Regions from separate parts of the Kitasatospora sp. NPDC001660 genome, predicted to be linked through region 2. Evidence: riboswitches for the same ligand, from Rfam matches in the RefSeq annotation. Region 2 holds a riboswitch; the other holds the start of a gene.

Region 1 (11,116 bases), on a different contig from region 2:
ACCAGGGCGATGACGCGCACCGCCGTCCACCGCCCGAGCAGCGCCGCCACCGCGAGCAGCAGCGCGGTCGCCGGCGGCGCGATGGTCGTGGCGTACGTGGTGTACGAGTGGTCCCAGGTGAGCCGGAAGGAGGCCCCGTCCGGGTCGGTGATCCACGGCACCAGGCCCGAGCCGGCCAGCGCGCCGGCGACCATCGGCGCGGCCAGCGCGAGCACCCGCCCGAGCATCCCGGAGCCGGTCAGCCCGAGCCGTACCCGCAGCCCGTACGCGGCCAGGTCGAACACCTCCCGGGCGACGGCCGAGCGGCCCGCCTCCGCGGTGGCGTCGGCGAAGACCGCGGACAGTTCGTCGCCCCGCTCGCGCCGGTAGCGGGCCGGGTACAGCCGGAGCGCGGCCCGCAGCGCGGTCGAGGGCGCCCCGATCATCGGTGTGGTCATGCGAAACTCCCCCCCATCAGGGCCCGTCCCTCGGGCCTCGGCTTCCCCTTCAGGGCCGACCGGACGGTGGCCAGGCGGCGCTCCGCCTCGGCGGCCACGACCCGCAGCCGCTCGGCCTCGGTGGCCAGCGCGCCCCGGCCGGCATCGGTCAGCGCGTACGTGCGCCGGGCGCGGCCGTCCACGATCTCCTCGGCGGCGACCTCGATCAGCCCCTGGCCCAGCAGCCGGTCGAGCGCGCCGTAGAGCGTGCCGGTGCGCATCTTGACCCGGCCGCCCGAGATCTCGGCGATCTCCTGGATGAGCGCGTAGCCGTGCCTCGGGGCGTCAGCCAGCGCGGTGAGCAGCAGCAGCGTCGGCTCCTGCATCGAGCGTTCTGTCATGTGTCTACATATATCGTCAACCGGCATATAGGTCCAGCGCCAGCCCCACCCGCGACACGGCTGTGACACGCCCAGCACAATGACGCCCATGCCGAACACCGAGGACCTGCTCGCCGACTGGACCGCCCTGCTGCACCGCTGCGGCACCACCGCCGACCCCGAGCCGTACGGGCGGGAGCTGCTCCGCCGCTGGGCCGAGCCCCAGCGGCGGTACCACACCGTCGATCACCTGCGCGCGGTCCTGCGGCACGTCGACGGCCTCGCCGGGCACGCCGCCGACCCGGACGCCGTCCGGCTCGCCGCCTGGTTCCACGACGCCGTCTACCGGCCCGACCGCTCCGAGAACGAGGAGCGCAGCGCCGCCCTCGCCGTCCGGGCCCTCACCGCCGCCGGCCTGCCCGCCGAGCGGATCGCCGAGGTCGAACGCCTCGTCCTGCTCACCGTCACCCACGACCCCGCCCCGGGCGACCGCGACGGCGAGGTGCTGTGCGACGCGGACCTCGCCGTGCTCGGCGGCGCCCCGGAGGCGTACGCCGCCTACGCGGCCGCCGTCCGCGGGGAGTACGCCTTCGTGCCCGAGCCGGACTTCCGGGCGGGCCGGGCGGCGGTCCTGCGCCAACTCCTCGCCCTGCCCGCGCTCTACCGCACCCCGGCCGCCCACGAGCGCTTCACGGCGTCCGCCCGCGCCAACCTGGCGGCCGAACTCGCCGCGCTCTAGACCAACTTCCCCACCGGCGCGACGACGACGCCCCGCTTGCCGCACACCCAGTGCGGGTCCGGCCCCAACTCCGGCTCCACCCCGAGCGCGTGCGGGTCGCCGTCGGCCGCGCAGTCGGTGCACAGCGGCCAGCGCCCGTACGCCTCCAGCAGCGCGTCCTGGACGTCCTGGGCGACCAGCCCGAGCACGTACTCGGTGCCGTCCGGCCACTGCTCCAGCCACCACCGGCGGTGCGTGACGGCCTGCTCCACGAGCGAGACGACGGCGGCGTCCGCCACGTCCCGGGCGGTGAGGTCGGCCAGGATCAGCGCACGGGCGTTGTGCAGGGCGGTCTCTATGTCAGCCATCCGGCAATCCTCCCAAAGAACGCCGCGTGGGCGGCCCCCCCGAAGGGGACCGCCCACGCGATCAGGAATCCGATCCGGTCGAACGACCAGGATCAGAAGTCCATGTCACCGCCCGGCATGCCGCCGGCCGGCGCAGCGGCCTTCTCCGGCTTGTCGGCGATGACGGCCTCGGTGGTGAGGAACAGGGCCGCGATGGAGGCCGCGTTCTGCAGCGCCGAGCGGGTGACCTTGGCCGGGTCGATGATGCCCACGGCGATCAGGTCGACGTACTCGTTGGTGGCGGCGTTCAGGCCGTGACCGGCGGGGAGGTTGCGCACCTTCTCCACCACGACGCCGCCCTCGAGGCCGGCGTTGGTCGCGATCTGCTTGATCGGGGCCTCCAGCGCCACGCGGACGATGTTGGCACCGGTGGCCTCGTCGCCCTCCAGCTCCAGCTTGTCGAAGGCGACACCGGCCTGCAGCAGGGCGACGCCACCACCGGCGACGATGCCCTCCTCGACGGCGGCCTTGGCGTTGCGGACGGCGTCCTCGATGCGGTGCTTGCGCTCCTTGAGCTCCACCTCGGTGGCCGCGCCGGCCTTGATGACGGCCACGCCGCCGGCCAGCTTGGCGAGGCGCTCCTGGAGCTTCTCGCGGTCGTAGTCCGAGTCGCTGTTCTCGATCTCGGCGCGGATCTGGTTCACGCGGCCCGCGACCATCTCGCTGTCACCGGCACCGTCGACGATCGTGGTCTCGTCCTTGGTGATGACGACCTTGCGGGCGCCACCCAGGAGGTCCAGACCGGCGTTCTCCAGCTTCAGGCCGACCTCCTCGGAGATCACGGTGCCGCCGGTGAGGGTGGCGATGTCCTGGAGCATGGCCTTGCGGCGGTCGCCGAAGCCCGGGGCCTTGACGGCGACGGACTTGAAGACGCCCTTGATCTTGTTGACGATCAGGGTCGACAGGGCCTCGCCCTCGACGTCCTCGGCGATGATGACGAGCGGCTTGCCGCTCTGCATGACCTTCTCCAGCAGCGGGAGCAGGTCCTTGATCGAGCCGATCTTGGAGTTGGCGATGAGGATGTACGGGTCCTCGAAGGTCGCCTCCATGCGCTCCAGGTCGGTGGCGAAGTAGGCGGAGATGTAGCCCTTGTCGAAGCGCATGCCCTCGGTGAGCTCGAGCTCCAGGCCGAAGGTGTTGCTCTCCTCGACGGTGATGACGCCTTCCTTGCCGACCTTGTCCATGGCCTCGGCGATCAGCTCGCCGATCTGGGTGTCGGCGGCGGAGATGGAGGCGGTGGAGGCGATCTGCTCCTTGGTCTCCACGTCGGTGGCCTGGGCCAGCAGCTGGTCCGAGACGGCGGCGACGGCCTTCTCGATGCCGCGCTTCAGGGCCATCGGGTTGGCGCCGGCGGCGACGTTGCGCAGACCCTCGCGCACCAGGGCCTGGGCGAGCACGGTGGCGGTGGTGGTGCCGTCGCCCGCGACGTCGTCCGTCTTCTTGGCGACCTCCTTGACGAGCTCCGCACCGATCTTCTCGTACGGGTCCTCGAGCTCGATCTCCTTGGCGATGGAGACACCGTCGTTGGTGATGGTGGGGGCGCCCCACTTCTTCTCCAGCACGACGTTGCGACCCTTGGGGCCGAGCGTGACCTTCACTGCGTCGGCGAGCTGGTTCATGCCACGCTCAAGGCCGCGGCGAGCTTCCTCATCAAAGGCGATGATCTTGGCCATCTGAAGTGGTCCTCCGGGACACGGTCGACTGCTCGGACCAAGGGGTGCCCGCGACGGACGGCCAAGGTGTGCGGGGGTCCATTCCCCTACCGCTCCCAGGGCCTCACCGACCCGGTCCGCTTGTCACTCTCAAGCTGTGAGTGCTAACGCCAATGATTAGCACTCCGGGTGGTCGAGTGCAAGCCCAACCGCCAAGCCGGGAACCGATCCGGGAACGCCGACGGGCCCGTACGACGCGTGTCGCACGGGCCCGTCGAGAAGCGAGTGGTCACCAGCCGTGGGCCGCGCCGAGCTCCTGGAGCCGAAGGGGGTCAGACCGCGCGGACCATGTCCGCCTGCGGGCCCTTCTGTCCCTGGGAGATCTCGAACTCGACCCGCTGGCCCTCCTCGAGGGTGCGGTAGCCGTCCATCTGGATCGCGCTGTAGTGGACGAAGACGTCCGCACCACCGTCGACCGCGATGAAGCCGTAGCCCTTCTCCGCGTTGAACCACTTGACGGTGCCCTGAGCCATTCCGAACTCCCCTAGTGCTGTGCTGGCCCTTCACGGTCCCGCAGGTCGCGGGCCCGGGTTGGTTTGAAGGCCGGCCCGGGGAACCCCCCCTGGGCGCGGCCGTGCACGCCGCAATCCACCACCCCGAACGGCATCCGGTGAGCGGGTGATTGCGTCGACCGCGGCTGAATGTATCCGGATCGACGCCCTCTGCAACAGGGCCCTCCACGGTGAATTCCAGGGCCGCGCCAAGGGACAGGACGGGCCGAACCGGAAGGAACTCGGCATTTCACGCCGGACATAGCGGACGAATTACCCAAATCCCCTGGAGAATTCTGACATCCGCCTGACATGTTTCCCGGGACCCGGACCCGGCCGGTCGGGGCGGCGGACGGCGGGGCGGCGGCTCTCGCGGGGAGGGCGAGGGGGAGCCCTGTTCCCGGCCGACCGACACTCTACTCCCACTCGACCGGGAAATATTCCCGCCGAAATACGAGCGGCCGTCCGCGCGTACGGAATGCGGAATTCCGTACGCACGGACGGCCGGTCGGAGCGGGGCGCGGCTCAGCAGCCGCCGGCCACCGCCGGAATGATCGAGACGCTGGCGCCGTCCTTGATCTCGGTCGCCAGGCCCTCCGCGAAGCGCACGTCGTCGTCGTTCACGTAGACGTTGACGAAGCGGCGCAGCTTGCCGGTGTCGTCCAGGATGCGGGCCGAGATGCCCACGTGGCTCTTCTCCAGGTCGGCGATGACGTCGCCCAGGGTGCCGCCGTCGGCGGTCACCTCGGCGGCTCCGCCGGTGTAGGTGCGCAGGATGGTGGGGATGCGGACGGTGGCGCTCATGGCGTGGCTCTCCTACTGGGTGGGGGGGTCAGGCGGACGCGAGACCGGCGCTGCGGAAGGACTCCAGCGTCGGGCGGATGACCGCGGTCATCCCGGCATCGGCGACGGCGTCCAGGGTCTTGAGGCCGTCGCCGGTGTTGATCGCGACGGTCTCCTTGGCCGGATCCAGCTGCCCGGTCTCGACCAGCTTCTTCAACACGCCGACGGTCACCCCGCCCGCGGTCTCGGCGAAGATGCCCTCGGTGCGGGCCAGCAGCCGGATCGCGGCCACCACCTCGGCGTCGGTGACGTCCTCGACCGCACCGCCCGTGCGCCGCGCGATGTCCAGCACGTACGGGCCGTCCGCCGGGTTGCCGATCGCCAGCGACTTGGCGATGGTGTCCGGCTTCACCGGCTTGATCACGTCCCGCCCCGCCTTGAACGCCGCCGAGACCGGCGAGCAGCCCTCGGCCTGGGCGCCGAAGATCCTGTACGGCCGGTCCTCGACCAGCCCGAGCCCGATCAGCTCCTGCAGCCCCTTGTCGATCTTCGTGAGCTGCGAGCCCGAGGCGATCGGGATGACGATCTGCTCCGGCAGCCGCCAGCCGAGCTGCTCGCAGATCTCGTACGCGAGCGTCTTGGAGCCCTCGCCGTAGTACGGACGGAGGTTGACGTTGACGAAGCCCCAGCCCTCGCCGGCCGGGTCGCCGATCAGCTCGGAGCAGAAGCGGTTCACGTCGTCGTAGTTGCCCTCGATGCCGACCAGCTCGCCGCCGTACACCCCGGCCATGACGACCTTGCCCTGCTCCAGGTCGTGCGGGATGAAGACGCACGAGCGCAACCCGGCCCGGGCCGCCGCCGCGCCCACCGCACCGGCCAGGTTGCCGGTCGACGAGCAGGACAGCGTCGTGTAGCCGAAGGCCCGCGCGGCCTCGATGGCACAGGCCACCACGCGGTCCTTGAACGAGTGCGTCGGATTCCCCGAGTCGTCCTTCACGTGCAACTTCGCCGTGAAGCCCAACTCCCGCCCCAGGTTGTCCGCCGTGACCAGCGGGGTCCACCCCGGGTTCAGATTGGGCTTCGACGCGACATCGGCCGGCACCGGCAGCAGCGGCGCGTAACGCCAGATCGACGCGGGCCCCGCCTCGATGCGCTTGCGCAGTTCCTCGGCGCCCTCGCCGCCGAACTCGTACGCGATCTCCAGGGGCCCGAAGCACTCCAGGCAGGCGAAGCTCGGACCGAGCGGGAAGCGGGTCCCGCACTCCCGACAGGACAGCGCGGTGGCGGGGCCGAGATCCACGGACACGGGTGCGGCGCCGAATGCGGATGTCGCAGTGATAGCCATGATGGCGGAGGCCTCTCTCCTCATCTTCCCCGTGGCACGGTCGCGCCACGGGCCGGAATTGGCACCTGTCCCGCCGGGGCCTGGTGGCCGGCCGCGCGAGAAGGTTGCCGGGACGTCAACGGGCCGTTCCCTCAGTCCCTCTGGATGAGCTTGTGAAGTTGTCGTCAGCGGCGACCCCGGCGTGCGAAGGTCCGACCGCTGTACGAAGACTGTATCCGAAGGCGCCAAAGCCGAAAGGGACCGTCCGCCACGCGAGATGGCCCGTTCCAACCCGATCCGCCGAGGAGAGTCCCGTGCCCGCCGAACCGATCCCCGCGCTCCTCCCGCAGGCGGCCTCCTGGCTGAGCCGCCGCTCGTGGAGCGCGGCCGACCGGCCGGTCGACACCCTCCTCGCGGCCAAGCGGCGCACCGGCCACACCGTCAGCGTCGTGCTGCCCGCCCTCGACGAGGAGGCCACCGTCGGCGACATCGTCCGGACCATCCGCCGCGAGCTGATGGAGCGTCTCCCCCTGGTCGACGAACTCGTCGTCGTCGACTCCGGCTCCGCCGACGCGACCGCCGCCGTCGCCGCCGAGGCCGGCGCCCGGGTCGTGCACCGCGACGCCATCCTGCCCCGGCTGCCCGCCGCCCCCGGCAAGGGCGAGGTGCTGTGGCGCTCGCTGCTGGTCACCCGCGGCGACATCGTCTGCTTCGTCGACGCCGACCTGCGCGAGTTCGACCCCGCCTTCGTCTCCGGCACCGTCGGCCCGCTGCTCACCGAACCGGCCATCCAGCTGGTCAAGGCCATGTACGACCGCCCCTTCGAGACGGAGACCGGCGCAACCGTTCCCGCCGGCGGCGGCCGCGTGACCGAACTCGTCGCCCGTCCCCTCCTCAACCTGCACTGGCCGGAACTCGCCGGTTTCGTCCAGCCGCTCGGCGGCGAGTACGCGGCCCGCCGCGCACTGCTCGAACGGCTGCCCTTCCCCACCGGCTACGGCGTCGAACTCGGCCTACTGGTCGACGCGTTGGACCTCGTCGGCCTCGACGCCCTGGCCCAGGTGGACGTCGGCGTCCGCCACCACCGCCACCAGGACGGCCAGGCGCTCGGCCGGATGGCCGCCACCATCTACCGCACCGCGCTGGAGCGCCTCGACCGCGCCCACCGGCTCAAGGCCTCCGCCGACCTCGTCCACCCCCTGCTCACCCAGTTCACCCGCGACCCGGACACCCGCGCGTTCACCGCCCACACCCACCCGGTGACGGCCCTGGAACGCCCCCCGATGCACACCGTCCCGGAATACGCCACCCGCCACTGAAAGGGTTTGCCGCCCCGGACCCCCGGCAACATGCCAACCATGGGCGATCTGACGACCGAACGTTCGAGTGTGACCGGCACCGCCCCCGTCCTGGTGGCGTCCAACCGCGGGCCGGTCTCCTTCAGCACCGCGGACGACGGCACGCTGACCCTCAAACGCGGCGGCGGAGGCCTCGTCTCCGGCCTCTCCGCGATCGACGACCCGCACGCCGTCTGGGTCTGCGCCGCCCTCGGCGACGCCGACCGCCGTGCCGCCGCCGCGGCCCCGAACGGCCGCCTCGACCTGGCCGACCACGATGTCGGCGGACAGGCCGTCCGGATGCTGGACATAGACCCCGAGACCTTCGCCCACGCCTACAACGGCGTCGCCAACTCGACCCTCTGGTTCGTCCACCACCTGCTCTACGCGACCCCCACCGCCCCCGCCTTCGACGCCGGTTTCCGCAGCGAGTGGACCGCCTACGGGGCCTACAACACCGCCTTCGCGGAAGCGCTGGCAGCCGAAGCCGCCCCGAACGCGGCGGTCCTCGTCCAGGACTACCACCTCTCCCTCACCCCCGCACTCCTCCGCAAAACCCGCCCCGACCTGCGGATCGGCCACTTCTCGCACACCCCCTGGGCCCCGCCCGAGTACTTCCGGCTACTCCCGGACGATGTCGCCGGATCCGTCCTCGCCGGCATCCTCGGCGCCGACCGGGCCGGCTTCCTCACCGAACGCTGGGCCAGGGCATTCGCCGCCTGCTGCGAGGACGTCCTGGGCGCCACCGTCGACCACGACGCCCTCACCGTCACCCACGCCGGCCGCACCACCCACCTCGGCGTGCACGCCCTCGGCGCCGACGCCGACTTCCTGCGCGAGCGCGCCCACCGCCCCGACGTCGACGAACGCCTCGCCGCCCTGCGCGAAGCCGTCGGCGACCGCCGCACGATCGTCCGGGTCGACCGCACCGAACTGAGCAAGAACATCGTCCGCGGCCTCCAGGCCTACCGGCACCTCCTGCGCGCGCACCCGCAGTGGCACGACCGCGTCGTACACATCGCCTTCGCCTACCCGTCCCGCACCGACCTGGCCGAATACCGGGACTACACCGCCCGGGTGCAACAGCTCGCGGACGCCATCAACACCGAATTCGCCACCCCCGCCTGGCGGCCGCTGATCCTGCACGTCGACGACGACTTCCCGCGCTCCCTCGCCGCCTACCGGCTGGCCGACGTCGCCCTGGTGAACCCCATCCGGGACGGCATGAACCTGGTGGCCAAGGAGGTCCCGGTGGTCTCCGACCACGGCTGCGCGCTGGTCCTGTCCCGCGAGGCCGGCGCCCACGCCGAACTGGCCGACGACGCGATCACCATCAACCCGTTCGACGTCATCGAGACGGCCGACGCCCTCCACACGGGCCTCGTCATGTCCGCCGAGGAACGCGCCGACCGCACCAAGCGCCTGGCCGCGGCAGCCACCGCCCTCCCCCCGCAGCAGTGGTTCCTGGACCAGCTCAACGCGCTCTGATCGCCTCCCCCAGATCCCCCAGCAGCTCCACCACACCCGAGGGCCCGGACACCACCAGGTCCGCCCGATCGGCGAGCTCCCGCACCGGCGCGTCCCCCACCGCGCCGCTGCACACGAGCACGCCCGCGAGCCCCTCCCCCCGCAGCTTCTCGACGGCCGCGAAGGCCGCGACATCACCCAAATCGTCGCCCGCGTACAAAACGGACCGGGCCCCGCGCTCCCGCAGGAACCCCGTCAGAGCAGCGCCCTTGTCCACCCCCGGAGGCCGCAGTTCCAGAACCAGCCGCCCGGGCTCGACCACCAGCCCGTGCTCCGCCGCAAGACCGGCCACCGGTCCACGCAACAACTCCAGTGCCTCTTCAGGCGCCCCCGTACGCCGCGTGTGCACCGCCACCGAGCGCCCCTTGTCCTCCACCCACGTCCCCTGGGGCGCCCCCACGGCAGCCAGAACCCCGGGCAGAGCGCCCCGCGCCGCGGCAACCCCCGGATGCACTTCGGGCGCCGAAACCCGACCCCCCTCCCACCGCTCGACCCCGTAGTGCCCGAGCACCACGACCCCCGGCACCCCCGCGAACCCCCCGTACTCCACCGCCACCGCAGCCGGCCGCCCCGTGACGACGACAACAGCCCGGACGAACGGCGCCACCCCCCGAAGCGCCCCCACCACCCCCGGATGCGCCCGCGCCCGATCAGGATCCGCAACGATCGGCGCCAACGTTCCGTCGAAGTCCAGCGCAACCACCGCATCACCGGGCGCAGCCAGAATCCCCCGAACCCCGTCCCGCCCGGCCTCGGTCACCGGCACCCACTTCTCGTCAAAGCCCATGCCGTGCCCATACCCCGAGCCCCAGCCGCCTTACCGCGCGGGCGCACGGCGAAGCCAGGCGCCCGCGCCCCGACAGAAGTCCCCCACCACCCGCACCAACCCACCCCCGTCAGCGCGCCGCGCGCCGCGCCTCCCGCACACGCCGCAACCGATTCACCAACACCGGCGCATGCGCCAACGCCTCCGGCCGGTCCAACAGAGCGTTCAGCAACTGGTAGTACCGCGTGCCGGAGAGCCCCAGCTCCTCCCGGATCGCCCGTTCCTTGGCCCCCGCCGTACGCCACTGGCGCCCTTCGAGCTCCAGCACCGCCCGGTCCCGCTCACTCAACTCGCCCACGAGAACACCTCCTACGAAGTGTCATTCTCGGACGCACCCCCGACACACCTCTGACCGAGCCCCCCGAAGCCCCCGGCCCGGCCTCACCTGCGAAGCCGGGCCGCCTCCTTCACGGCGGCGTCCTGCAGCCCGGTGAGCACCTGCTTCGGGTCCCCGGTGACGGCCTCCCCGATCCCCGCCTTGATCCGGTTGCTCACGTCCGCCCAGGCCGGGTCGCCGAACGGGTAGAAGCTGGCGCCGGTCAGCCCGGTCGCGAACTGCTTGAGGTCCGTGTGCTTCGGGTCCGACGACATCTGGCTGAACGCGTCCTGGGTCACCGGCAGCAGGTTGTACCGCTCGTCGAACTTGAGCTGGTTCTCCCGCAGGTACACGAAGGACAGGAACTTCTTGATCTGGACCTTGTGCCCGTTGGCCTTGAACGCCATCATCCAGTCCTCGACGCCGAGGCTGCCGGTCTTGCCGGTCCCGTCCTTCTTGGGGATCGGCGCCGTCCCGAAGTCGATGTTCCCGGCGGTGGCCGTCCGCAGCAGCGTCGGGTGCCCGTTCAGCATCGCGACCTTCCCGGCCGCGAAGTCCTGGAAGACCGCGGTGCGGTTCATCTTGCCGGGCTCGGGATAGGTCAGACCGGTGCTCACCAGGTTGCTCTTCAACCACCCGAAAGTGGCCTGGTTCTGGGCACTGTCGATCGTGTAATTACCGACGTCGTCCGACAGGGCACCGCCCCCGCTCAGCGTCCACAGCATGGACTCGGCCGGCGCCTCCTCGGGCCCCAGCGGGAGCCCGTACGGGGTCACGCCCGGCGCCTTCGCCTTGATCTTCTCGGCGTCCTGCCGCAGCTCGTTCCACGTGGCCGGCGGCTGGCCGATTCCCGCCTGCCTGAAGAGCGCCTTGTTGTAG
Region 2 (11,116 bases):
CTCGGGTGGTCCCTGGGTGGGCTAGGCGCTCCCCCCGGAGCCCCGGCATCGGCGGCGGGAGGCGGGAATGCCCGCCCCAAGCCTATTGCCTGGGGCAACCATCACGGCCACCGGTTCGAGCGATCGAGATCGCTAGTCCACCTGCCGTACAGCGCGGTGTTGCCAAGGACCGACGGAGGGATGCTTGGCCGCATGGCGCTCGCGGCCCCCGGCCACACCGACACGCGGGACGGCGGCCCCGCGGTGCCCGCCCCGGCGGTCACCTACGCCCTGATCGCGGTCAACACGCTGGTCTTCCTGCTCGGCCCGGCCGCCGGACTCAACCCCCTGTACGGCACCGGGCAGGCCCAGGTCTGCGCCGAGCAGCGGTACGAGCAGCGCTGGGGCGCCGTCCCCGCCGAACTGCTGGCCGGTCACCCGCTGACGGCCGAACAGCTCGCCGAGGCCCCGGACCCGGTCCCCGGCTGCCCGGCCGCCCCCACCCCGGGCAAGCGTCCGGCCGTCTCCGTCCTCACCGGCCTCTTCGTGCACGCGGGCTGGCTGCACCTGGCCGGCAACCTCCTCTTCCTCCACGTCTTCGGCCCCACCGTCGAACGGCGGCTCGGCCACGCCCGCTTCCTCCTCTTCTACCTGGCCGCCGGGAGCCTCGCGACGTACGGCTTCGCCCTCGCCGAGGCGCACTCGCCGCACTCGACCCGCGTCCTGATCGGAGCCTCCGGCGCGATTTCCGCGGTCCTGGGCGCCTACCTGCGCTTCCACCCGCGCTCCCGGGTGACGACGCTCGTCCCGCTGCTCCTCTTCCTTCCGCTGCGGTTCCCGGCCTGGCTGGTGCTCGGCCTCTGGTTCGCCCTGCAGTGGTGGTCGGTGCACTCGGCCGGGCCCGGGGTCGCCTACCTCGTCCACGTGATCGGCTTCTGCGCCGGCTTCCTGTACGCCTGCACCGTGGTCGGCCGCCCCCCGAGACGGCCCGGCTGATGCCCGATACGCTGGCGCCACCCCACGAAGGAGCCCGACAGTGATCACCGCCATCGTCCTGATCAAGACCAGCGTCGACCGCATCCCGGAGATCGCCGAGGCCATCGCCTCCATTGAGGGGGTCAGCGAGGTGTACTCGGTGACCGGCGGCTACGACCTGGTGGCGATGGTGCGGGTGCGCAGGCACGACGACCTGGCCGACGTCATCCCGGGCCGGCTGAACAAGGTCCCGGGCGTCGCCCACACCGAGACCCAGATCGCCTTCCGCACCTACTCCCAGCACGACCTGGAGGCCGCGTTCGCGCTCGGCCTGGACGAGTAGCCTTCAGCCCGCGCGCCGACCCCGGTCGATCTGCACAGTGGCGACGCAACGGCCGCCCTCGTTGCGGTAGTTCCACGCCGCGCCGTCCGTGACCAGCTCGCGGACGGCGGCCAGGAAGCGGTCGATGTGCTCGTCCGGGGTCCCGGCGCCGAAGCTGACCCGGATGGCGTTCAGGCTGCGCTCGCCCGGCAGCGACGGCTCCGGCGCACCGCACGCGGAAACAGGACCGGGCGCCACACCGGACGCATCGCCGAGGAGCGTGCGCACGAGCGGGTGCGCGCAGAACAGCCCGTCGCGCACCCCGATGCCGTACTCGGCGGAGAGCGCGGCCGAGAAGTGCGAGCTGTTCCAGCCCTGGACGACGAAGGACAGCACGCCCACCCGAGCGGAGTCGGCACCGAACAGGCTCAACACCCTGACCTGCGGGATCTGCGCCAGCCCGGCCTTGAGCCGGGCGATCAGCGCCTGCTCGCGGGCCTCCAGCGCGTCGAAGCCGGCCTCGCCCAGCGCCCGGCAGGCGGACGCGATGGCGTAGGCGCCGATGACGTTCGGCGAGCCGGCCTCGTGCCGGGCCGGGCCGGTGTGCCACTGGACGGCCACCGAGCCGTCGTTCTCCCGGGCCACCGTCCGGGTCGCGCCGCCGCCGGCCAGGTACGGGTCGGCGGCGTCCAGCCAGTCCGCCCGGCCGGCGAGCACGCCGGCGCCGAACGGCGCGTAGATCTTGTGGCCGGAGAAGGCGATCCAGTCGACGTCCAGCTCGGCCACCGAGATCCGGTGGTGCGGGGCGAGCTGCGCGGCGTCCAGCACCACCCGGGCGCCGTGCCGGTGCGCGGTCGCGGTCAGCTCGGCGACCGGCCACAGCTCGCCGGTGACGTTCGAGGCGCCGGTGACGCACAGCAGCTTCGGGCCCTCGGGCGCCGCGGCGAGCGCGGCGTCCAGCGCGGCGACGGCCTCGGCGTGCGAGCGCGGCGCGCGCAGGTAGGTGACGTCCAGCCCGGCGTGGGCCCAGGGCAGCAGCGAGGCGTGGTGCTCGGTCTCGAACGCGAACACCCGGGTGCCGGCGGGCAACGCGGCGGCGAGCAGGTTGAGCGAGTCGGTGGTGGCCCGGGTGAAGACCACCTGGTCGCCCTCGCGCAGGCCGAGGAACTCCTCGACGGTCCGGCGGCTCTGCTCGAACAGGTCGGTGGACAGCTGCGAGAGGTACCCGGCGCCACGGTGCACGCTGCCGTAGTAGGGGGCGTACGCGGCGACGTCGTCCCACACCCGCTTGAGCGCCGGGGAGCTGGCCGCGTAGTCGAGCGCCGCGTAGCCGACCTTCTCCCCGCTGGCGAGCGGCACCTGGACGTCGTGGCCCAGCACGGCGAGCGGGGCGCAGAGTTCAGTGGCGACAGAAGCGACAGAAGACATGAGGATGCACTCCTTCAAGGGTCGAGGGACCCCGGGAGTGCCAGTCGTCGGGTGTCCGCGCTTGCCACGCGGACGGATTGCCGCGAGACCCGGTCCTCACCCAGGGCACCCCGCCACGGACGGAGGGTTGCCGGACAGCCAGCTGGGGCTTCGCACTGTCACTCATGACCTGGCCAAGACTCTAGGTCGCGTCCGCCGGGTGGTCAAACAGGCATCCACCATCCGGACAATCCGAAGGGGCCCGCGGCGGCCCACTCCGCGGGGCAGCCACCACGGGCCCCAACTGCCTTGTCAGCTCCGGCTGGTGGCCTCCGACCAGCGGCGCAGCAGCTCCTGCGCCGCGCCCGAGTCGACGGCCGCCGCGGCCCGCTCGATGCCGGCCGCCAGCTGCTCGGCGAGCGGCGCGTCGGTCAGGTCCAGCGCGACCAGCGCCGCCGCCGTGTTCAGCAGGACGGCGTCCCGCACCGGCCCGCGCTCCCCGGCCAGCAGCCGCCGCGCCACCTCGGCGTTGTACGAGGCGTCCGCCCCGCGCAGCGCCTCGATGCCGACGAGCTCGATGCCGACGTCCCGCGGGTCGAAGTCGGTCTCGGTGACGATCCCGTCCCGCACGACCCACACCCGCGACGTCGTGGTGACGGTCAGCTCGTCCAGGCCGTCGTCGCCGCGGAACACCAGCGCGCTGGAGCCGCGCCGGGCGAGCACGCCCGCGATCAGTCCGGCGAGCCGGGTGTCGAAGCAGCCGACGGCGTGCGAGGTGACCTTGGCCGGGTTGGTCAGCGGGCCGAGGATGTTGAACGCGGTCGGCACCCCGAGGTCGCGCCGCGCGGTGGCCGCGTGCCGCATCGACGGGTGGAACTTCGCCGCGAAACAGAAGGTGAGCCCGACCTCGTCGGCCACCTCGGCCACCCGCCGGGCCGACAGGTCCAGGGTGATGCCGAGCTTCTCCAGCACGTCCGACGACCCGCTGGCCGAGGACGACGCCCGGTTGCCGTGCTTGACCACCCTGGCGCCGGCCGCCGCCGCGACGATCGCGGACATGGTGGAGATGTTGACCGTCCTGGCCCGGTCGCCGCCGGTGCCGACGATGTCCACCGCCGGGCCGGGGATGTCCAGCGGCTCGGCGTGCGCGTACATCGCGTCCACCAGACCGGTGATCTCGTCGACCGTCTCGCCCTTGGCGCGCAGCGCCACCATGAATCCGGCCACCTGGACGGGGGACGCCTCGCCGCTCATGATCCGGTCCATCGCCCACGCGGTGGCCGAACGGTCGAGGTCCTCCCCCTTCAACAGCGCCGCCAGGAGGTCCGGCCAGGTGCGGACCACCTGCGCGGGGTCGGTACCACCGTTCGCAGGGTTCACGTTCACCATGGCTGACTCCAGCTGTTGTCGGTTCCCCCACGGGGGACGTCCGTACGGACGGAGTCAGCCTATCGAGCGGCGGGGTACCTCCGGCCCTGTCTTCTCTAGTACTGAGACGGCACCGCTTCCAGTACTGAGACGGCGCCGCTCAACGCGTGGCGGGGGCCCGCTTGGCGAGGCGCGCCCGCAGCAGCGTGGCCACCGCCCCGGCCAGCGCGACCGGCTCCACCGGGTGCGAGATCGCCGCGTCGGCCCGGCTCCAGGCGGCCAGCCAGGAGTCCTGCGGCCGGCCGATCAGGACCAGCACCGGCGGGCAGCCGTAGATCTCGTCCTTGAGCTGGCGCCCGAGCCCGAGCCCGCCGGCCGGCACCGCCTCGCCGTCCAGGACGCAGAGGTCGACGCCGCCCTTCTCCAGTGCCCGCAGCACCGCGGGGGTGGTCGCGCACTCCAGGTAGGACAGTTCCGGCAGATCCTCGGCGGGCCGGCGGCCGAGCGCCGTCAGCACCTGCTCGCGGGTGTTGCGGTCGTCGCTGTAGACGAGGACGGTGAGCGTCTCATCGGTCGTGTACGCCATGGACCCTGCTCCCTCAAGTGTGATCCGGACCACGTTCGCCTGACCCGGATGCTACTCCCGATCACCCCCGGCCGAGCCCCCTGTCGCGCGCGTTCCTTCTCAAGCCGCCGCGCCCGGGGCTCACCCGCCCGGAGGACGCCCCGTCACCCGGACCCGCGCAGTCCACCCGGACGGCCGACAGCCCGCCCTCTCCTCTATCTCCGAACGCTGCGCCGACCGTGCATCGACACGCTGGGCAACGGGGTCGAAGGACCCTCCGAGGAACCGTCAGAAAAGGGACACGCCGCTGCTCAGGTGCCGTCCAGGCACCCCACCGCCCCCCAAGCGGGCATACCGCACGCACCGGACACTCCGAGGGAGACCCCCCGGCGTGAAGACGGAATAAGGGACCGACATAATGTCCGTCGTGGCGACAGCAACAGCAGTAGAAACCGGGCACGCGCACGGATCGGTCAACCGGCCGAACATGGTCAGCGTCGGAACGATCGTCTGGCTCAGTTCCGAGTTGATGTTCTTCGCGGCCCTCTTCGCGATGTACTTCACGCTCCGCTCCGTCAAGGGGCCGGAGTTCTGGACCGAGAAGGCGCACGCCCTCAACGTGCCCTTCTCCTCGGTCAACACCACGATCCTGGTGCTCTCCTCGCTGACCTGCCAGCTCGGCGTGTTCGCCGCCGAGCGCGGGGACGTGAAGAAGCTCCGCTCGTGGTTCGTCATCACCTTCGTGATGGGCGCGATCTTCATCGGCGGTCAGATCTTCGAGTACACCGAGCTGGTCAAGAAGGACGGCCTCTCGCTGTCCTCCGACCCGTACGGCACGGTGTTCTACCTGACCACCGGCTTCCACGGCATGCACGTGACGGGTGGTCTGATCGCCTTCCTGCTGGTCCTGGGACGGACGTACGCAGCCAAGCGCTTCACGCACGAGCAGGCCACCGCCGCCATCGTGGTGTCGTACTACTGGCACTTCGTCGACGTTGTGTGGATCGGCCTGTTCGCGACCATCTACCTGATCAAGTAACCAGCTGATCAGGTCGCTGGCCACCGGCTGCGGCCCCCGCCCTCACCGGCGCAGGGCCGCTTCTGCCGGTGCCGACGCTCCCACCGACCGACCGCGCGCGCAGCCCTAGCCAGGCAGCCTCGTGCCGGCCAGACCGGCAGCCGGGTGCACCCACCAGTCGACCAGATCCTGACACCGGGGTTATTCCGTGAAAAAGCTCTCCGCACGACGGCGCCACCCATTGGCGGCGCTGGTCGTCCTACTTCTCGCCCTGGCGGCAACCGGGGGGCTGTACGCCGTGTTCGCGCCCGCCGACAAGGCGCAGGCCGACGTCGCCGCGCAGTCGCTCGCGATCGACGAGGGTAAGAAGCTCTTCGCCGTGGGCTGTTCCTCCTGCCACGGCCTGAACGGCCAGGGCGGCAGCGACGGCCCGAGCCTGGTCGGCGTCGGCTCCGCCTCTGTCGACTTCCAGGTCGGCACCGGCCGCATGCCGGCCCAGCAGCCCGGCGCCCAGGTGCCTCGCAAGAAGAACATCTACTCGCAGGCGGAGATCGACCAGCTCGCCGCCTTCGTGTCCTCGCTCGGCCCCGGCCCGGTGACGCCGACCAAGGAGCAGTACACCTCGACCAACCCCGACGACATCTCCAAGGGTGGCGAGCTGTTCCGCACGAACTGCGCCCAGTGCCACAACTTCGCCGGCCAGGGCGGTGCCCTGACCAAGGGCAAGTACGCCCCGTCGCTGGAGGGCGTGGACGCCAAGCACATCTACGAGGCCATGCAGACCGGCCCGCAGAACATGCCGTCGTTCCCGGACAGCACCATGCCCGAGGAGCAGAAGAAGCAGATCGTGGCCTTCGTCCGCCACACCACCTCCGATGAGCCCAACCCCGGCGGTCTCACGCTCGGCAGCCTCGGTCCGGTGACCGAGGGCCTGTTCGGCTGGATCTTCGGCCTCGGCACGCTCATCGCGGTCGCGATCTGGGTCGCCGCCCACACCACCAAGGCCAAGAAGTCATGAGCCACGACATGTCAGAAGAGAAGCTTCCGGAGCACCACGGCTCCGCCGGCGAGGTGGCCGACCACGGCGACCCGTTCGCCGACCCGGGCCTGCCGGCCCACGAGCCCCGTCGCACCGACATCGACGAGCGGGCCGCCAAGCGCGCGGAGCGCCAGGTCTCGCTGATGTTCGTGATCTCGATGATCGCCACCATCGGGTTCATCGCCTCGTACGTGGGCATCGCCCCGGACAAGATCGTCTACATCTTCCCGCTCGGTCACGTCAGCGCGCTGAACTTCGCGCTCGGCCTGACCCTGGGCGTCGCGCTGTTCCTGATCGGCGCGGGCGCGGTCCACTGGGCCCGCACCCTGATGTCGGACGTCGAGATGCCGTCCGAGCGTCACCCGATCGAGGCCGACGACGAGGTCCGCGCGGACGTCATCAACCAGTTCAAGACGGGTGCCGCCGAGTCCGGCTTCGGCCGTCGGAAGATGCTCCGCAACACCCTCATCGGCTCGATGGCGCTGGTCCCGCTCTCCGGCGTGGTCCTGCTGCGCGACCTCGGCCCGCTGCCCGAGAAGAAGCTGAAGGAGACCGGCTGGAGGGAGGCGACCCCGGCCAAGCCGCTGCAGCTCATCAACATGAGCACCAACCAGCCGATGAAGGCCGAGGACATCGTCGTCGGCTCGCTGACCTTCGCCATGCCCGAGGGTCTGACCACCCACGACGAGGACTTCCAGCAGCGGATCGCCAAGGACGCCCTGATGCTGGTGCGCATCGCGCCGGACGACATCAAGGACGACAAGTCCAAGGAGCTGGGCTTCGACGGCATCCTCGCCTACTCGAAGATCTGCACCCACGTCGGCTGCCCGATCAGCCTCTACGAGCAGCAGACCCACCACGCGCTCTGCCCCTGCCACCAGTCGACCTTCGACCTGTCGGACGGCGCGCGCGTCATCTTCGGCCCGGCCGGCCACCCGCTGCCGCAGCTGAAGATCACCACTGACGACAAGGGCAACCTGGTCGCCACCGGCGACTTCGAGAAGCCCGTCGGCCCGAGCTACTGGGAGCGTGCTCGATGAGTAGCGCGAGCAGCACCACCTCCGGTGCCGCCAAGCCCGCCAGCACACGCGCCAACCCCGCCAACAAGTGGGAGGCCGCGGCTGACTGGACGGACGGCCGGCTGGGGATCTACTCCCTCGCCAAGGCCAACCTGCGCAAGATCTTCCCGGACCACTGGTCCTTCATGCTGGGCGAGATCTGCCTCTACTCGTTCGTCATCATCATCCTGACGGGCGTGTACCTGACGCTGTTCTTCAAGCCGTCGATGGCCGAGGTCGTCTACAACGGCTCGTACGTCCCGCTCAAGGGCATCTCGATGTCCGAGGCGTACGCGTCGACCATGAACATCAGCTTCGAGGTCCGCGGCGGCCTGCTGATCCGTCAGATCCACCACTGGGCCGCCCTGGTCTTCGTGGCCGCCATGCTCGTGCACATGATGCGCGTGTTCTTCACCGGCGCGTTCCGCAAGCCGCGTGAGATCAACTGGGTCTTCGGCTTCCTGCTGCTGATCCTGGGCATGTTCGACGGCTTCTTCGGCTACTCGCTGCCGGACGACCTGCTGTCGGGCACCGGTATCCGCTTCATGGAAGGCGCGATCCTCGCCGTCCCGCTGGTGGGCACCTACATCCAGATGTTCCTGTACGGGGGCGAGTTCCCCGGCCAGGACATCATCCCGCGGTTCTTCACGATCCACGTGCTGCTGATCCCGGGCATCATGCTCGGCCTGCTGGTGGCGCACCTGATCCTGGTCTTCTACCACAAGCACACCCAGTGGGCGGGCCCGGGCAAGACCGAGAAGAACGTCGTCGGCATGCCGCTGATGCCGGTCTACATGGCCAAGGCCGGTGGCTTCTTCTTCCTGGTGTTCGGCATCATCGCCGCCATCTCGGCGATCGCCTCGATCAACCCGATCTGGGCGTACGGACCGTACCGCCCCGACCAGGTGTCGACCGACGCCCAGCCGGACTGGTACATGGGCTTCTCCGAGGGCCTCATCCGCGTCATGCCGGGCTGGGAGATCAGCCTGTGGGGCCACACCCTGAACCTGGGCGTGTTCATCCCGCTGATGATCTTCCCGCTGGTGCTGGTCGCGATCGCGGTGTACCCGTTCATCGAGGGCTGGATCACCGGTGACAAGCGCGAGCACCACATCCTGGACCGCCCGCGCAACGCTCCGGTCCGCACCGCGCTGGGTGCCGCCTGGATCAGCCTCTACCTGGTCCTGCTGATCGGTGGTGGCAACGACCTGTTCGCCACCCACCTGCACCTGTCGCTCAACGCGATCACCTACTTCGTGCGCACCGGCTTCTTCGTGGTCCCGGTCCTCACCTTCATCGTCACCAAGCGCTGGTGCCTCGGCCTCCAGCGCCGCGACAAGGAGAAGGTGCTGCACGGCCGCGAGACCGGCGTCATCAAGCGCCTGCCGCACGGTGAGTTCATCGAGGTGCACGCCCAGCTGCCGCAGAAGGACCTGTTCAAGCTCACGGCGCACGAGCAGAACCAGCCGGTCGAGCTGCCGGCCCAGACGGACGAGAACGGCGTGGCCCGCAAGGCCGGCGTCTTCACCCGCACCCGGGCCAAGCTGTCCCGCGGCTTCTACGGCGAGGGCAGCCAGATCCCCAAGCCCACCGCCGAGGAGCACCACGAGATCACCAGCGGCCACGGCCACCACTGATCCCGTACGCACCGCAGCGTCACACCCGAGGGCCGCTGACCAGAGTTCTTCTGGTCGGCGGCCCTCGGGCTTTCCCGTCTCCCCCGCACCTCCAGGAGCCCACCGTGCAGTTGTCCGTCGACCCCTCCTGCGCCACTCCCCCGTACGAGCAGATCCGGGCCCAGATCGCCGAGCGCGCCCGGTCCGGCGAGCTGCCCACCGGACTTCGGCTGCCCACCGTGCGGGCGCTGGCGGAGGAGCTGGGGCTGGCCGCCGGGACGGTCGCGCGCGCGTACAAGGAGCTGGAGGCGGACGGCGTGGTGGAGACGCACGGCCGGCGCGGCACGCTGATCGCGGCCACCGGCGACACCGCGCACCGGCTGGCCGCCGAGGCGGCCGGCGAGTACGCCGAACGGGTGCGCCGGCTCGGGCTGTCGCACGCGGAAGCCCTGGCGGCGGTGGACACCGCCCTGCGGCTCGCCTTCCAGGAAGGCTGAGGACGGCCTCGGGGGCCGCTCAGACCTCCGGGCGGATCATCCCCGTCGCGGGGGCCTGGGAGTCCGGGAGGATGGTGCTGACGGGCTGCCCGAGGGAGCTGTGCTTGACCCAGTCCGCCCAGGAGACGTTCCAGTCCCCGAAGCCGTTGCCGAACGGCTCCATCGCGTGGCCGCGGCTGTTGACCACCGTCACCAGGTCACCCACCCGGGTGTTCTCGTAGAACCACTTGGCGTTCTCGGTGCTCATGCCGGTGCAGCCGTGGCTGACGTTCTCGTAGCCCTGCGAGCTGACCGACCAGGGCGCCGCGTGGACGTACTCGCCGCTCCACGTCACCCGGGTGGCCCACTCGACGTTCAGGTCGTAGGAATCCGAGCCGCCGGCCGCGATGCCGATCGTCTCGCTGCTCATCCGGACCGAGCGTTCCTGGCCGAGCACCACCTTGATGCCGTTGCGGGTGTCGAAGCCGGGCTTCCCGGTGGTCACCGGGATGGTCCGGATCACCGCGCCGTCGCGCTTCAGGGTGAGCACGTGGGCGGCGGCGTCGACCACCGTCTCGACCCGCGCCCCGATCCGAAGCTTCAGGCTGCTGCGGTCGCCGCCGTACAGGCCGTCGGAGATCCGGGTGCCGGTGCCGTCGAAGGCGAGGCCGACGGTGGTACCGACCGGCCAGTACTCCTGCGGGCGGAAGTGCAGGTTCTTGTCGTCGACCCAGTACCACGCGCCGGTGACGGCGGGCTGGGAGGTGACCGTCAGGGCCCGTTCGACCTCCTGCCGGGCCTGCGGGTCCTTCACGGCCTCCGAGAGCTGCACGGTGAGCGGCTGGCCGACCCCGTAGACGCCGCTGCCGGAGGAGTCCGGGCCGAGCTTGGCGTTGAGCAGGCGCTGGGCGGCGAGGGTGCTGAAGTTCTCGGTGGTCTCGCCGCGCCCGCCCTTGCCGTCGTCCGCGGCGATCCGGACGGTGTAGGCGGCGGCGGCCTTCAGCCGGCCGGTGGTCTGCCAGCTGCGCTGGTCGTCCGCGAGTCTGCCGGCGACCACCCGGCCGTCCGGGCCGATCACGGTGACGTCGGTCAGCCGGCTGCCGGCGACGGCGGTCACGGTGACCGACTTGGCCGGGTCGACCTTGCCCTCGGCCGAGAGGTGGACGAGTTTCGCCGCGTCGACCTTGTGCGGCCCGCTGGGGTCGTCACCGGCCGAGCAGGCGGCGAGCGGGGCCAGTACTGCGAGGGCCAGCGAGATGCCGCCGAGACCCGCGATTCCGCGCCTGTCGGCCA

What was found. Region 2 has a riboswitch for S-adenosylmethionine ahead of ACWCXH_RS06430 (aminotransferase class V-fold PLP-dependent enzyme). Riboswitches for the same ligand answer to the same signal wherever they lie in the genome.
Region 1: it holds a riboswitch for S-adenosylmethionine, as region 2 does, so the genes downstream of both, thrC (threonine synthase) here and ACWCXH_RS06430 (aminotransferase class V-fold PLP-dependent enzyme) in region 2, are expected to answer to the same signal.

What each region holds. Positions count from the first base shown of each region.
Region 1 is NZ_JBSFGU010000029.1:69,545-80,660, reverse strand. It holds gene ACWCXH_RS27030 (hypothetical protein) at 1-437, opposite strand, end outside; gene ACWCXH_RS27025 (PadR family transcriptional regulator) at 434-817, opposite strand; gene ACWCXH_RS27020 (HD domain-containing protein) at 906-1,535, shown strand; gene ACWCXH_RS27015 (hypothetical protein) at 1,532-1,882, opposite strand; gene groL (chaperonin GroEL) at 1,975-3,594, opposite strand; gene ACWCXH_RS27005 (cold-shock protein) at 3,906-4,106, opposite strand; gene ACWCXH_RS27000 (MoaD/ThiS family protein) at 4,650-4,928, opposite strand; gene thrC (threonine synthase) at 4,957-6,252, opposite strand; SAM riboswitch class I at 6,270-6,403, opposite strand; gene ACWCXH_RS26990 (glucosyl-3-phosphoglycerate synthase) at 6,546-7,550, shown strand; gene ACWCXH_RS26985 (alpha,alpha-trehalose-phosphate synthase (UDP-forming)) at 7,590-9,056, shown strand; gene otsB (trehalose-phosphatase) at 9,043-9,882, opposite strand; gene ACWCXH_RS26975 (DUF3263 domain-containing protein) at 9,992-10,219, opposite strand; gene ACWCXH_RS26970 (extracellular solute-binding protein) at 10,303-11,116, opposite strand, start outside.
Region 2 is NZ_JBSFGU010000004.1:236,655-247,770, forward strand. It holds gene ACWCXH_RS06420 (rhomboid family intramembrane serine protease) at 193-975, shown strand; gene ACWCXH_RS06425 (Lrp/AsnC family transcriptional regulator) at 1,016-1,297, shown strand; gene ACWCXH_RS06430 (aminotransferase class V-fold PLP-dependent enzyme) at 1,301-2,704, opposite strand; SAM riboswitch class IV at 2,757-2,874, opposite strand; gene trpD (anthranilate phosphoribosyltransferase) at 2,996-4,072, opposite strand; gene ACWCXH_RS06440 (hypothetical protein) at 4,212-4,637, opposite strand; gene ctaE (aa3-type cytochrome oxidase subunit III) at 5,035-5,655, shown strand; gene qcrC (cytochrome bc1 complex diheme cytochrome c subunit) at 5,843-6,652, shown strand; gene qcrA (cytochrome bc1 complex Rieske iron-sulfur subunit) at 6,661-7,713, shown strand; gene qcrB (cytochrome bc1 complex cytochrome b subunit) at 7,710-9,368, shown strand; gene ACWCXH_RS06465 (GntR family transcriptional regulator) at 9,473-9,844, shown strand; gene ACWCXH_RS06470 (Ig-like domain-containing protein) at 9,864-11,116, opposite strand, start outside.